DNA from 2 places in the Leptolyngbya sp. AS-A5 genome. Region 1 is predicted to be linked to the other one. Evidence: riboswitches for the same ligand, from Rfam matches in the RefSeq annotation. Region 1 holds a riboswitch; the other holds the start of a gene.
What was found. A riboswitch is a leader RNA that binds a small molecule or an ion and turns the genes downstream of it on or off. The one in region 1 is predicted to bind cyclic di-AMP.

Region 2: it holds a riboswitch for cyclic di-AMP, as region 1 does, so the genes downstream of both, ntrB (nitrate ABC transporter permease) here and NC980_RS00375 (universal stress protein) in region 1, are expected to answer to the same signal.

Annotation. Positions count from the first base shown of each region.
Region 1 covers NZ_JAMPLL010000001.1:67,547-75,422, forward strand. Annotated here, with positions in the region: gene NC980_RS00360 (HAD-IB family phosphatase) at 1-456, opposite strand, end outside; gene NC980_RS00365 (CHAD domain-containing protein) at 630-1,589, shown strand; gene NC980_RS00370 (hypothetical protein) at 1,652-1,993, shown strand; gene NC980_RS00375 (universal stress protein) at 2,033-2,668, opposite strand; cyclic di-AMP (ydaO/yuaA leader) riboswitch at 2,771-2,894, opposite strand; gene NC980_RS00380 (DMT family transporter) at 3,313-4,209, opposite strand; gene NC980_RS00385 (NAD(P)/FAD-dependent oxidoreductase) at 4,209-5,708, opposite strand; gene NC980_RS00390 (peptidylprolyl isomerase) at 5,789-6,217, shown strand; gene NC980_RS00395 (glycosyltransferase) at 6,540-7,876, shown strand, end outside.
Region 2 covers NZ_JAMPLL010000020.1:41,799-49,674, reverse strand. Annotated here, with positions in the region: gene argS (arginine--tRNA ligase) at 1-524, shown strand, start outside; gene NC980_RS19110 (DUF1350 family protein) at 503-1,489, opposite strand; gene NC980_RS19105 (hypothetical protein) at 1,582-2,424, opposite strand; cyclic di-AMP (ydaO/yuaA leader) riboswitch at 2,615-2,772, shown strand; gene ntrB (nitrate ABC transporter permease) at 2,792-3,640, shown strand; gene NC980_RS19095 (CmpA/NrtA family ABC transporter substrate-binding protein) at 3,651-5,045, shown strand; gene NC980_RS19090 (nitrate ABC transporter ATP-binding protein) at 5,072-5,896, shown strand; gene NC980_RS19085 (Uma2 family endonuclease) at 5,968-6,543, shown strand; gene ctpB (carboxyl-terminal processing protease CtpB) at 6,711-7,876, opposite strand, start outside.

The DNA of each region.
Region 1 (7,876 bases):
CGCGTTATATTTCGCCATAATTTGTGCTTTTGCCACGATTTCTGTCTCACTTTCGTAAGCAGAATGAACCTGTAAAAACTGTTCTCTCGTATCGACTTCCATTGCATGAATCGCATAAATTCGATGGCGGAGCGGATTAAGCACAGATTCAACCATTCCCATTAAACCGCCAGAAATCACGACAAAAGGAATCTCCTTGGATTCAAGAAAATCAAGCAGTTCTAATAAACCAGGGCGAATCGGCTGCGATCGCGTGAACTCGATGATGTCTCCATATCGCGCTGCTGGAATCGACTGAATAAACTGTCGGACTCCATCCCGTAAAGTCAGACGTTTCGCATAAATTTCTGGAAGTAAACGCTCTGATAATACAGGTGTAAATTCTCTCAGCATTGCGACAAAGGTTTCTGCCTGGGTAATCGTGCCGTCAAAGTCGCAAAATACAATGCGTTTCATTTTCTTTCCAGATGATTTCTACTTTTATAGTTTGAGCAAGTCAGTATTTTTTATACTTTTTTTGCGCTAGTTTTTGCATTCTGCCTGCAAATCATAAACTAAAGCTAGAGGTTTCTAGATTTGAGCTAATACAAAATTCAAGATGACTGGTAAACCTGTTATGAGAACTCGTTATGAATTTTCAAATAAGATTACCCCAAGAAGCTCTAAGCTATTATGGTCATCGCGCGATCGAAAAGCATTTCCGTAAAGCGATCAAGCACGAAGAGGACGTTTTAGCCGATCGAGACCCAGAAGCACTCCATCAAATGCGAGTGGGGTTAAGACGACTGAGAACTGCAATTCAGGTGTTTGGGTTCGCCGCAGATTTGCCCGAAGCCGCCAGCGAAGCGAGAATTCGCAAATTTGCTCAAGTGTTGGGAGCGGTACGCGATCTAGATGTGCTTCAGCTTGAACTCACTTCGCATACCAGCCTTCCTGCGCGTGAGCAGGACACTTTAAAGGGATCGCTCAAAAAATTGCAGCAGCAGCGATCGCGAGATTTTGATCAACTGCAAAAAACCTTGAAGTCCAAAAAATACGAGGCATTCAAGCAAAGCATGGAGGATTGGTTAGCATGGCCGCAGTTCAGCGCGATCGCCCAGTTGCCCATTCGAGAAGTTTTGCCTGATATTCTCTTGCCCTTGATTAGCGGCATTTTGGTACATCCCGCTTGGCTCATCGGAGTTGAATTCGAGTCCGAGCGAAGAGTTTTCGCACCCATTACACCTGAAGCTATTCGAGAGCAGCTAAAGCAAGACGAGCTCCTGCACGATTTACGTAAGCAGATGAAGCGATTGCGCTATCAAACTGAGCTATTTACCGATTTCTATGGCAAAGAATACGAATCTCAGGTTGATAAATTTAAGCAAATTCAAGAAATTTTAGGACAGATTCAGGATAGCGTGATACTGCAGGCTTTCTTAAACGAACATCTAAGTGATTCGATCGAAAAACTCTGTCCGACTTTCTCAGGACGGCTCGCTCAAAAAAGAACGATCGCTTGGAAAGCATGGCGATCGTTGCAAGAAAAATATTTAGATGTCGATTTTCGGATTCAACTGCGTCAGCTCGTTTTGCAACCCAAATCTTAACCAGCCAAAATCCTAACAAGCAGCGTGGGAATTCTTAGCATATCGTCTCTCACGCTGCTGGTATGCGTACTTTCTTGCGGCTATTCGGTTTAGGTCTAATTATTCTTGGAATCTACTTCTTAGGACAAAAAATTATTTTCACCACTAGCGGTTATGGCTATTGGTTGCAGGGAATCGCAGCAAACGCTTCTATTGCATCCTTAGTTGCCGGAGTCTTGATGCTGATCTTTCTCCCAAGACGCGATCGCAAGCTAGGCTGGATACCGATAACTCTCGGAATCACCTTCGTTTTCTTCAACAGCCGAGCCGTTCTGAATCCCACGAGTCTTTGGCAGTTTTTGGCTTCGTTCGTTTCGATCGCGCTTGGCTATCGAATGCTAATTACAGGACGATCGCCCCTCTAAAATCTAGATCGCAGCAGATCGACGATCTGCTGCACTTTTTTATTCGCCTTCTAATACCGACGGAATCCCCAACACAGGACAGGGGAACGACTTGCCCAGTTGCTTCACCAAGGGATGATCCGGGGCATCACAGCCCAGAATCAGCAGCGATGCGCTTTCCGCCGCCACAACCTCTTTTAGCTCTTTCGCAACCACACCAAACCGCAGATGCGTTTTGAGCGACCCGCGCCACTCTTCCGCCATACATCGAGCATTCCACAGAATACGATCGGCTTGTTCAAACAATTCCGCCGCACCGAACTGCGCTTTTGTCGCGGTTTCTAGCTCCGCGATCGCCGTTCGACTGGTGCGCCATTCGCCTTCGGCTTTTGCTGCGGCTTTACGCTTTGCGCCCGATTCAAATACTGGAATCCGCTTCATCATGCCGTCTTCAACCACGTACACCACTTGAACCGTGACTTGTTTTCCGGTTGCTAAGCGAGTTTGATGAGCGATCCAGAGCGTCAAATCCAATGCGGTCTGGCTCCTAGGTGAATTCGAGTAACCAACGACGAGATTAATTCCCGAATCTGCTGCACCGCTTGGGGCTTTTGCAGGAATTAAAACCATTTTCTGGACAAGATCAGTACGTCCGAGCGTTCCTTGGAGCCGTACCAGCATCGAATGAATGTTCATGAGTGCAACCTCTCTTAACTACAAAAGCGAGAGGTGGGTGAGGGAGTTGTCCCGATCGCAAACGATCGAGTTAGTTTAGGAAACTCAGAGTTAAACACTGAGTCATCCTCCCAATGCCGACGGAGTTAGCTGACGGGCTAAGACTGGAAGGTGTCTTTCTCAGACGGGTGTTTGAGATTCGCCCCAAGAATTGGTTCCTCCGCTTTGAATTTGGTCAGATTACTGTTCTACCAAACTCAGATTAGGCGACCCACAGATTAGCTTCCCTAGATGTTGACGAAATGTAGGCATAACAACCTTGGCTGTTTCACAAATAATTGGGAACCCAAAAGAATCAGGAACACTGGCTCAAGTCGTTGTTAGTTAATTTATTACAGGTGAAAGCGATAGAACTGCTACTTGCAAAACAAAAGTGAGGCATTAACTAATCCAACCCCCGTAGCAAGCCCCCCTTCCAATTATATCAGTCGCTCCTAAAAATCCTGTGCTTCTTTAAAGTCTGTATTCTCATTGACTGAAAAAATCTAATTTCAATTATTAGTTTCTGCTATCGAAACCTCAATCTCCATCCATCTCCAGGATTAAATTGTCGCGATCGCTACACTTTAATAATTGGGTTAACTGTGGAGAAGTTCTATACATTACTAGCGATGGAATAATAAAGCCACTCCCAAAAGAGAAATGAGAACGCCGAAAAACGATCGCAGACTGATCCGATCGCCCATTGCCCGACTAATAGGAAGAACAAACAGGGGACTGGTACTGCTGAGTGCTTGAGCAATCCCCGTGGTGGCAAATTTCAGCGAGGTTTGCTGGAGCCAGATACCGAGATAGGTGCTGATAAAAGCAGTTCCGGCGATTACCACAAGCAAACGACGATCTTTTAGGGGTTTGATCATTGCGCTAATTTGGTGCTGTAGAAGTATCCAGATAAACAGCGCGATCGTGCCCCCGATTAACCGAATTAAGGTACTCCACAAAGAATCAATATCGGTATGAATCAGCGCAGATCTCGATAACACTGCACCCGCCGCTTGCCCGATCGCCGCAAGCAGTCCGTACAAACCTCCTTGTAGGGGGCGAAAGTTCTCATGCCTGTCCGAAACCCGTTCCAAAATCACCCAAACGACCCCAGCGATCGTCAGTCCGATTCCGAGCCAGGCTGAGACAGATAAGCGTTCCTGAAGAAAGATCAAGGCAAGAATCGCAGAGAGTGGCGGGGCGAGGGTTTCAAACAATAAAGTGCGTCGTGCCCCGATACAGTTGAGCGCTTTGAAATAGGTAGTATCTCCGAATCCAATGCCGATTACGCCACTGAGAAACAAGAGAAAAAATGAGGCAGGATCGATCGCCGGAAAGGATTGTCCTGTGAACAAAAAGGTGAGACCGAGCAGCACGATCGCGATCCAGCCTTTTGTAAAATTCAACGCTAAAGGAGTAATCTGCCGTCCGACTCCGGTGTAGACGATCGAGCCGCACGCCCAAATCAATGCAGCAGCGAGCGCGGCAAGTTCACCCCGAAACTGTAGAAAAAAAGACATCAAAGCAAGTCAACCAATTCGAGAGTTTGAGCCGGATCGACCAGAGTATTGGCACAGAGAATCCCAGAAGCCGCCACCGCAGGCACTCCAATTCCCGGCATGGTGCTGTCTCCAACGCGGTAGAGGTTTGCGATCGGCGTGTGGCAACTCGGAAATAATCCCTGTCCTGCTGGAATTCCCGCTCCATAGGTTCCTTGATATCGTCGCAAATATCGCGCATGAGTCAGCGGCGTTCCAACCAGTTCTAGAACAATTCGGTCTTTGAGATCCGGGATGACTCGCTCAACCGCCCGATAAAGTGGCTGCGATCGTGCCCATTTTTTCTGTTCGTATTCGGCATTGCGTGTCCAATCTGCGAAGGGTTCTAAGGTATACGTATGAACCACATGATGACCGGATGGCGCTAGATTTTCATCCCAAACCGAGGGAATGGAAATCATGCAGGTATTCCCAGGAGTCGTGATGTCGCGATCGTCATGCACAACCACATGATGTCCAGTGAGATGCTGTAATCCGTCTGCCCGAATGCCCAGATGCAAGTGCATAAAGCTATCGATCGCAGGCGTAGCCAGCGCATTTTTACGGTAGGAAGTAGGAAGATCTGTCGGCTCTAAAAGCTGAGCATAAGTATCCCAAACACTCGCATTAGAAATGACGATCGCTGCCGATAATGCCTCACCGTTTCGCAGCCGCACTCCCCGAACTTTGCCTGATTCCACCAGAATTTTTTCGACGTGAGTTCCAAGCCGCAATGTCCCGCCCCATTTTTTCAGTCCACGAACCAGTGCATCAACGATCGCTCCACTGCCCCCGATCGGGTAATCAATCACGGAGCTTGTTCGTTCGCCAAACATAAACGCCACTTCAGGCGCGATCGTTCCATGTGCCTTGAGTCCCGACAGCAAAAAACACTCTAAATCGATCAACCGCCGCACCCACGGATCACGAACAGTTTGATCCATCAAATCCCCAACTGAAGCCTGGATCATTGGTAGATTTGGCAACATCTTCAGCAGCGATGGAAGATAGCGACTCAGCAAGATCGGAGCTAATTTCCAATCGCTCCGGAGTGCCAGCGTGGGAATTCCTCGCAACCCTGCGTACAGTTTGAGAAATCGCTTTTCGAGTTCGGTCAGTTCGATCGCACCCTGCGGAGAAATTTGGGACACCGCCGATCGATATTTCTCTAGATTGCCGTAAACCGGGAGTACCGCGTCCGGGAAGTGATAATGCCCGAATGGATCATAAGGAACCGCTTCCACCGATTCCCCTAAGACAGCCAAGACTTGGCGCAAGGGATTCACAGAGTTTGAATCACTTAATCCACAGTAAAACGATGCTCCGGAATCAAAGTGAAACCCCTGCCGCGAAAAGCTATGCACCGCGCCTCCTGGAATGGTATGGCTTTCACACACCAGCACCGACTTGCCATAACGCGCCAAAAGTGCGCCTGCAACCAATCCCCCGATTCCGCTTCCAACTACAATCACATCTTGCATCGTTTCTTGACTCTACCTTAAGAGTTCTGTCATCTCTAACCATTATTGCTAGAGTGAATTGACGCTACAAAAATTTCACTATGACACAAGCAAAATTAGGGGACACCGTCCGCGTTCACTACACAGGCAAACTCGATGATGGCACGGTGTTCGATTCCTCAGCCAACGGCGAACCGTTGGAATTTACGATCGGAGACGGCAACATTATCCCCGGCTTTGAAAAAGCGGTTGTGGGCATGAGCCCGGGAGATGCGAAAACTGAAGTCATTCCCGCTGAGCAAGCGTATGGCGAACATCGCGAAGAAATGGTCGTTGTGGTCGATCGTGCTCAGATGCCGCCGGAAATGCAGCCTGAAATCGGGCAGCAGCTAGAAATTCGGCAACCCTCCGGAGAAACCATCCCAGTCGTGGTGACAGATGTTTCGGAAGCAGATATTACGCTAGATGCAAACCATCCTTTAGCAGGAGAAGATTTAGTTTTTGATATTCAGTTAGTTGAAATAGATTAATAAAACTGATTAATCGAGAAATAATGGGCTTTGTGGCGAAAAATGTTGTTCACAAAGCCTTTTTATTTGTCAAAATTCCGTAATCTGTGTGAATTCAGATGAAGCTCGATCTTGAGCTGGCTTTCTCTATCTAAAAAGAGAAGTCTGTGTTCAGTCCGCTCTGTTGTTAAGCAGTGCTGCTTATCTCTTGAATCTTGAAAGGGATAAATAGCGCGAGTTTAAGCCAATAAGTGATCAAATTCACACAGAGATAAGTTTGACAACTTCTGTAACACGTGGTTTCTATCTATGAAGAAGCTCTTCTGGTCTTTAATCAACTACTATGCGTAAGGGACTGCTGCACAAGCCCGTTGTCTTCTTCGGACCTATCCTCGACAAAATTCTTCTGACTCATTTTGTCGTGATCGGTCTACCGACAGCGCTGTACTACTACATTTTGGAGAATGGATGGGATCTTTCCTTTCTTCACGTTCTGATTCCGATATTGTACCTAGTGACTTCGATCGTGGTAGTCGGGGAAGCGCTGTCCACAGCAATCACGTATCGTCGCGGACATATCGCCAAGGTACCAAAGTTCGGGATTGTGCAGAGGTTCATGCGCTCTCCTCGCACTCAGCCCCTTTACCCGTTGCTCGGAGCTACAGTTGATGTCCCCAAATGCTCGTTAATTGTGGCGGCGTATTTGCCGAACGAACAGCAGATTATTCTAGAAACGCTGGAGTATATCTTAAAGACGACCGAGCGTCCCGAAGCAGGCTTAGAGGTGATTCTGGCATACAATCGACCAGAACGTTTACCGATTGAAGACCGCTTAGAGCAACTGGCTGAGCAGCATCCAGAGCTTCAACTACTTTGTGTCGAAGGCAGTCGATCGAAAGCGCAGAATATTAACGCAGCCTTAGAAATCGTGACCGGAGAAGTGACTGGGATCTTAGATGCAGATCACCACCCAAATCCAGATTGTTTTACTCGCGCTTGGCGCTGGCTCTCGAACTACCGCTATAGCGCTGTGCAGGGGCGCAACGTAATTCGCAATCGGGGTTTTAACTTCATGACACGGATGATTGCGGTCGAGTTTGAGTGTATCTATGGAGTCAGCCATCCGGCAAAATCGCTGCTAGTCGATACGGGTGTGTTTTGTGGCGCAAATGGATACTGGAGAACTTCGGTACTGAAGCACATCGGATTTAGCTCGCGAATGTTGACTGAAGATATCGATGCAAGTTTTAGAACCTTGCTGAGCGGACACAACATCGTGCATGATCCGACGATCGTTGTGACGGAACTCGCGCCTGTAGATGTAAGAGCTTTCTGGTTCCAGCGCAAGCGGTGGGCACAAGGTTGGTTAGAAGTCACTTTGAAATATCAAGCCGTGATTGTACGATCGCTGCGTTTAGACAGTTGGCAGAAAGCCTATTGGACACTACTTCTGGTATATAGTGCAGGCTTTCACTTCATCGCACTGCAAGCGTTTCCAATGGTGTTTAGCTTAACGCTCACAGGCTCACAGGCACCGGATATTGCTCCAGAATATATTTGGGCAATGACCCTATTGACCTTGGCGAGTGGCCCACTACAAACGCTGGCGGCTTGGCTCGTGAGAACTGATGTAATCAAACACTCTGCCAAAGATTTCTGGATTTACTGCTTGTTTATCCC
Region 2 (7,876 bases), on a different contig from region 1:
CCGAAGAGCGCCACGAATCCGAAGACTTTATCAATCATGCTGCAAAAACAGTAGGGATCAGCGCAGTGAAGTATGCTGATCTAAGCCAGAATCGCACTAGTAACTATATTTTCAGTTACGACAAGATGCTTGCGCTTCAAGGCAATACTGCGCCTTATATGCTTTATGCTTATGCTCGGATTCAAGGGATTAGTCGCAAAGGCGGAATTGACTTCAATCAGCTCGGCTCTAATGTTCAAATGGTGCTAGAACATGAAACCGAACTCGCTTTAGCAAAACAGTTACTTCAGTTCAGCACTGTTCTATCCGAAGTAGAGCAAGAACTATTTCCAAATCGACTTTGTGACTATCTGTTCCAACTCAGTCAGAAATTCAATGTGTTTTACGATCGCGATCAAGGCGTTCCTGTGCTGCAAGCAGAAGAACCCGCGCGAACTTCTCGATTGGTACTGTGTGACTTGACAGCAAGAACATTGAAGCTTGGACTATCGCTGTTGGGAATTCAGGTGCTAGAGCGGATGTAAGAGGCGCGATCGTAGAGAGGCTGGGAACTGGAAGATTCCAACCCCTGTTCTCTCTGACGCAGACGATCGAGAAACTGAAGTACAACACCTTCTAAGTGACGATCTACGATCGGTTCCGCAAACTTATCCAATGGATTAAGATCCACCACCCATTCACCGATTTGAACTCCAACAGGTTCTAAATGTTTACCTGAAAGTTCTCGATACAGCACTCGATAGTGGCGCTGTTTGAGTTGGGATAAAAACCAAAGCACATCATTTTCACTCAAGGGATGTTTTTGCGCGTTTGCAAGGCTTCCAGCAATGGTATCGCGATCGAACGAAATTAACCCCGTTAGATTAAATAGCTCACTCTGCTCGACCAAGCACTGAGTTTGAGCGCGAGTAGGCAACGCACCCAGCTTAAACTTATCTAAAAGCTGTGCTAGAAATCGAATCGGAACTGCACTCTCAGTATCAGAAATGTCGGGAGCTAGGAGCAACGAGGGTTGCCCTTTAATCGAAACTGAATCTATTGAAAGGTGAGCGATCGCTCGTTCAACTTGCTCAATCTGCTTTGCTTCGACACAAGAACACAACACTTGCCGCCATTGTTCACTGCTTAAAAGCTCTAGCAGTGCAATGTACTTACAGCCTAAACTATGTCCGATCCAAGAGTAATTCGTTTTATCCTGGTAAAGCTCGTAATCATAGTTAAGATGCTTTGCGATCGCTGTTAGTTCTTGTCTCAGCGTATTTTGCTCCTCTAAAAGCTCGATCGCTAATGACCAATGACGAAAACCAAACCGAAACGGTAAGGCAACGACGGTATATCCTGCTGCAAAAATCTCTTGTAGCAAATGCCGATACGCGATCGTTGGAAACGACCCAAAGAAAGCACCCCCAATAAACTGAACCACACCTCTGGGATGAGGATGCAATGCGACCCAACTATGGCAAAGCGGTCTGAATTGAAAAATACTCATCCTACACCTCTAGAGAAAGGGTTGACGGCAATCTCTAACCGCCAACCACTTGGAACAAACGACCAAACCCGAAGACTAACGCCAATGCTTGATTACATTCCTCGCATGGTGACAGGAAGGTCTAACTCTGCAAGCGATTGGTTCAGCGACTCTAGATTTGCACCATTGCCGTTGCTGCTGACCATCAATCCTGCAATCATTGCTCCCAAATCTGCTGCTGCACTGTCGGATGCGGAAGACATTCTGACCGCGCCCGGTGTCAGTTCTAGCCCGACTGAACTACCTGGAACCAGAATTCTCGGCGGTTCAGACTCAATCTCATTTAGCGCTTTACCGCTCGCCAGCGCCAGTGAGTAATTGATTTGATCAAAGTCAGTGCTAGCAGGATTGGCGGGGAAGTCATTCGGCAAGAACGTGCCGCGAATTTCAGCATTTAGCAACACCTTGACCGGACGCGGACTCTGAGGTCTACCGATCAATCTTTCTGGAAGCGTTGTGCCTGTGAAGATCCGGGGTAAGAAGAGCGAAACAAAGCCCCGAATTTCCAAGGCTGGGTCGTCTTGGGATGCAAATCGAACGACATCAGGAAGCAACTCGATCGAAGCTGTCTTCTGCGCTGGAATCACAAATTCCTGACTGATATATCGTCCTGTTGTGCCAACGCGGATCAACGAGAGCGTATTGTTTGATCCAGCAATGTCGAAGATCAAGAAGGTATTCCCCTCCAGAATGCGAGTAACAGCATCTGCCTGAGCTGGACTATCCGGTAAGCTAATGCGGAACTCTAAGCGATATCTCAAGTCGATCGTTTCCAAGTTAGAAAGCGTCAGAAAGTAACCTTGCACAATGCGACGAGCAACGGGTTGTGCTGCTGGCGGCAATGCTAGTCTGGGAGCAATTCGTTTGACGAGCAATTCAAAGGTCGAAACTTCCATGATGCGAAACTCCAAATTGAATAATATGAGAGGCTCTTAGCTCTGTTTGAGACTTTCTATTCAAATTGTGGAAGAGCAACCTGGCTTTTACAGTACCCAGGTGGGTACTATTTCTTTGTCTACAATTTAGTCACTATCTCAAAAGAAAGATGGTGCAAATCTGTATTGAGATGTTAAAGTTCTAGGATTCGAGTCTGTATCGCCTAATTCGGACAATTGCTCCGAAGCGGAGGAACCAGTTTAATCGGGGCTTACTGTTGTGAACTTAGAAGTTCTAAGCGAGCCAACAGGGGACAATCTCTCAGTCCTCGCCCGTCAGCTAACTCCGTAGGCACGTTGAGAGTTTGGCTCTGGAGAACCAAATCATATGATTCTGCAATTGAATTTAGCGGCAGTGTTTACTGCTGTAGTTCAGGCTACGGTACGCCGGACAAAACCAATCCTATCGAGCGATCGCATTCTCTATCCGGCGCTCGGTTTCCTGGGTGTGATTGGTGTGTGGTGGATTATTGCACTAAGCAAACACGAACTGATGCCCACGCCGCCCGAAGCGCTGGTAGCAAATTTAGACTACATTCTTAATCCGTTTTATCGTCGAGGTCCTGGCGATCTAGGAATTGGTTGGCTGTTACTCGCAAGCTTGAGACGAGTATTGATTGGGTTTGGTCTGGGTGCGATCGTTGCCATTCCGATCGGCTTTTTGATTGGAATGTCCGAAAAAGCGATGATGGCGCTGAATCCGGTGATCCAGATTCTCAAACCCGTATCGCCACTGGCTTGGCTCCCGATCGCGCTGGCGATTTTTAACTTGGCTGATCCCTCTGCCATCTTTGTAATTTTCATTACCTCGCTATGGGCAACGATCATCAACACTGCATTGGGAGTTGCCAGTGTTCCTAAGGACTATTTAGACGTAGCGCGAGTGTTGGAAATGCCGCGCTGGAGACGCATACTCAAGATTGTTTTGCCTGCAAGCTTGCCGTATATTTTTACAGGCTTACGAATTAGCTTAGGCGTTGCTTGGCTTGTCATTGTTGCCGTGGAAATGCTCACAGGCGGAGTCGGGATCGGTTTCTTTGTGTGGGATGAATGGAGCCGATTGAACCTGAGTTCAGTGTTCTTAGCCGTGCTAGTGATTGGACTAACTGGACTATTGTTAGACCTCGCCTTAGCCCAAATTGAAGCTTGGGTTACACATCGCCGCCGCGCTTCGTAGGGGAAAAATTATGACGAATCAATGGACGCGCCGCGAATTTCTTGCAGGAGTAGGCGCATCGGCGATCGCAGCTACCTTACCCTCTTGTGCAATTAATGCGAATCGTGCGCCGCAAGAACTCTCTGAAGCGGCAATGTCGATCACTCCGGTCATTAAATCGAGTGAACTTGAGAAACCGAACCTAACGATCGGCTATGTTCCAGTAAACGACTGTGCGCCGTTTGCGATCGCTTGGGAGAAAGGCTTTTTTCGCAAGTATGGCTTGAATGTCCGCTTGAGCCGTGAAGCAAGCTGGGCAACCTCACGAGATGGCGTAATCTTTGGTAGATTAGATGCCGCCCCGGTCGTTGCAGGGGCGGTCACGAATGCCAGAACGGGTGCAGAAGGGGCGCGTCACGCTCCGATGTGTGCAGGCATGACGATTCACCATCACGGCAATGCGATGACGATGAATCGCGCTATGTGGAATGCAGGCTTGCGCCCGTGGTTCGAGTACAACGGGAATTTAGAAGCCTTCGGACGAGATTTTCGCCGCTACTTTGAAGGCTTACCCTCAGAACGTCGAGTTTGGGCAGTCGTGCTGAGTTCTGCCATCTATGAATACTTCGTTCGCTATGTTGCAGCAGCAGCCGGAGTTGATCCGCTCAAAGAGTTTCGCATCATCATTGTTCCACCGCCGCAGATGGTGACGAATGTGCGAATTGGAGCAATGGAAGCATACATGGTTGCAGAACCGTGGAACACCCGCGCCATTACTGGAAATGAAGGCATCGGATTCACGTTTGCTCAAGGTCGTGAGATTTGGAATGGACACCCCGATCGCTTACTCGGTGTGATGCAATCGTTTATCGATGAGAATCCTAAAACCTACCGCGCCTTGCTCAAAGCGATGATCGAAGCTTGTCGCTACTGTGACGAAAATCGAGAAGAAGTAGCTCAAATCATTTCGGCTCGATCGTACACCGGAGCGAAACCGAAGTTTACTAAACCCGCGATCGTGGGTGAATACAACTATGGTGGCTTTGACGGCAAGCAACGCATTGTTAAATCAGATGCAACCACGATGTTTTTCAAGATGTCGAAAGAAGTTCCGCAAGTTGCGAACGAGCATTCTACGTTCATGTGGCGATCGCGCAGTCTATGGTTCATGACGCAAGCCGCTCGCTGGGGACAAATCAAAGAGGTTCCCAAAGATGCGGACAAACTTGCAGAACAGGCTTGGCGCACTGATGTCTATCGAGAAGTTGCGGCTGAGTTAGGCATTGCTTGTCCGGCTGAAGATTACAAAATCGAACCTGCTGAAGCGTTCATCGACAAGAAAGCCTTTGATCCGAGCGATCCAGTCGGGTATCTCAACAGCTTTGACATTCGTGTGAGTCGATCGACAAACATTTATCTTTCTTAGAAGAGGTTCTCATGGTTCAGTTCAACATGATTAATGATGTTCAAAACGTTGCTCCTACCCAGTCAGAGGCACCGTTTCTCGCAATCAATCACCTTTACAAGTCTTATAAAACGGGCGACCGTGAAACGGTGATTCTCAAAGACATTAACTTAACGATTGGGGAGCGCGAGTACATTTCGATCATTGGTCATTCTGGCTGCGGTAAATCCACGTTGCTAAAGATTGTTGCGGGACTAGAGCGATCGACTTCGGGTTCTGTATTGCTCGAAGGCAAAGAAATCCGCAAGCCGGGAGCAGAGCGCATGATGGTGTTTCAACAGTATTCGCTGCTGCCGTGGTTAACCGTGAGCCAGAACATTCGGTTGGCGATCGATGAAGTGCTAAAAGATGCGTCTCCCGTTGAGAAAAAGCAAATTGTGAGTGAGCATTTAGCCATGGTGAATCTCACCGCTGCTGCCGACAAGTATCCGGATGAGATTTCCGGCGGGATGAAGCAACGGGTCGGAATTGCCAGAGCCTTGGCGACTCGTCCGAAAATGCTGCTGATGGATGAGCCATTCGGAGCGCTCGATGCCTTAACACGCGGCAAACTTCAGCGTCAGGTGTTAGAAATTTGGGAGCAACATCGGCAAGCTGTGATCATGATTACACATGATGTTGATGAAGCGATTTACATGAGCGATCGGATTGTATTGATGACCAATGGGCCTGAAGCGACGATCGGCGAAATTTTAGAAGTTCCCTTTGCACACCCGCGCGATCGGGCCAAACTTCGCAATTCACCAGAGTATTACCAATTGCGAAACCATGCGCTGAACTTCCTGGATTCTAATTTTGAATCCGACGACTAGCGCAACACCTAAGCAACAAGAAAAGATAGGCAGACCGATATACTAAAGCTATTCCTCTGCGGCATATCGTCATGGTCACACTTCAGCTTCGTCAACTGGTGGTTCAGCCAGGTCAACGGGTTCAACTTCAAGAAGTCAACTGGCAAGAATTTGAAGCGATCCTCGACGAGCTTGGAGATAAGCGTGCCTGTCGAATTGCTTACAGTGATGGAGTGCTAGAAATTCGGATGCCTTTACCAGAACACGAAGTTGATAAGGAACTCATCGGTGATATGGTCAAGATTCTGCTCGAAGAACTTGACCTAGATAACGAGTGTTTTGGATCAACTACCTTTAAGCAGCAAGATCTGGCAAAAGGCATTGAGCCTAATCAGTGTTTCTACATTGAAAATCATGCAGTGATGGTCGGTAAGCGCAGATTGAATCTCACCGTTGATCCTCCTCCAGACTTAGCAATTGAAGTCGATGTTACATCTAAAACTGGATTGGAGGCTTATCAAGCATTAGGAGTAGCAGAACTTTGGCGATTTGAGGACGGTCAACTCCGAATTAGCGTGTTGCAAAACGGGGAATATCAGGACGCACAGGTTAGTCCTCACTTTCCCGATTTCGCGATCGCTGAAAACCTCACCCACTTTCTAGAATAGAGCCAAACTGAAGGACGCAGGCAAACTCTAAAAGCCTCTCGGCAATGGGTACGACCTCAGTTAGGATAAGCTGATTTGAACTGACTATTGAACTTGAACGCCCTGTTAAATGAAAAAACCGATCGCTTTCTGAGCGATCGGTTTTTTCATTTAACCAACAACACGAACTATTCCCGACCTGCTGGAGCGGGTTGCTGTGAGGTTTGCTGTCCTCCCGGTTTCGCGAATGCCGTCCGCTCTAGAAGGTTTAATGCTCTTGCATACTGCGGATCTTGGGTTGTTCCAATCAACTTCGGATTGGTCGCCAAGAACTTCTGCTGGGCATCCGACAGATCTACCTTGATATCTGGGGTGACTCCTTTCTGACTGATATCAGTTCCCTTCGGCGTGTAGTAGTGCGCGATCGTCACGGCAACGCCTGATCCATCGGACAGCGAATGTACCGACTGCACCAGTGCCTTACCGAAGGTCTGACTGCCAACAATCGTTGCGCGTTTGTTATCTTTCAGCGCTCCGGTGAGAATCTCACTCGAACTTGCCGATCGACCATCCACTAACACCACCAAAGGTAGCTTAGATAATTGTCTACCGTTGGCATAGGCAGTATCACCCACACCTTGCCGATTCACGGTTTTGACGATTGCGCCCTTGTCTAGCCACATCCGGCTAATATCGATGCTCGCTTGCAGCAGACCGCCCGGATTGCCGCGCAAATCCAGCACAAACGCATCGACTTTTTGAGCACTCAAGTTCTTAATCGCCCGTTCCATCTGCTCCGCTGCGTGGCTGCTGAACTCTCCTAGACGGATATAGCCGACTTTGTTCTTGCCTTCCTGCTTCACGCTGGCGCGGACTGCTTGCAATTCGATCCGAGCGCGGGTCAGCGGCATATTAAATGCTGATGCACCATCGCGCTGAATTTGCAGCGTTACCTTGGTTCCGACTTCTCCCCGAATCAGATTCGAGGCATCTTCAACCGTCATGCCTTTCGTGGTTTTGCCGTTAATTGCCAGAATACGATCGCCCGTCTTGATCCCCGCTCGAATTGCCGGAGAATTCTCCAGTGGCTCAACCACCGTTAAAACTTTCGTTTTTTCGTTTTGCTCAAGACGAATCCCGACCCCAGAAAGCTCTCCAGAAGTTTGACTGCTCAACGCCTCAAACTGTTTAGGATCCATAAATCGCGTATAGGGATCGTCGAGTTTTTTCAGGGCATCTCGGAGTGCTGTGTATGCCTGCTGACGAGAACTATAGTTCCGGCTCAGGAGCGTTTGCCGGACAGCATTCCAATCGTTTTTATTGAAACTGCCATCTACGTATTCGCGATTGACAA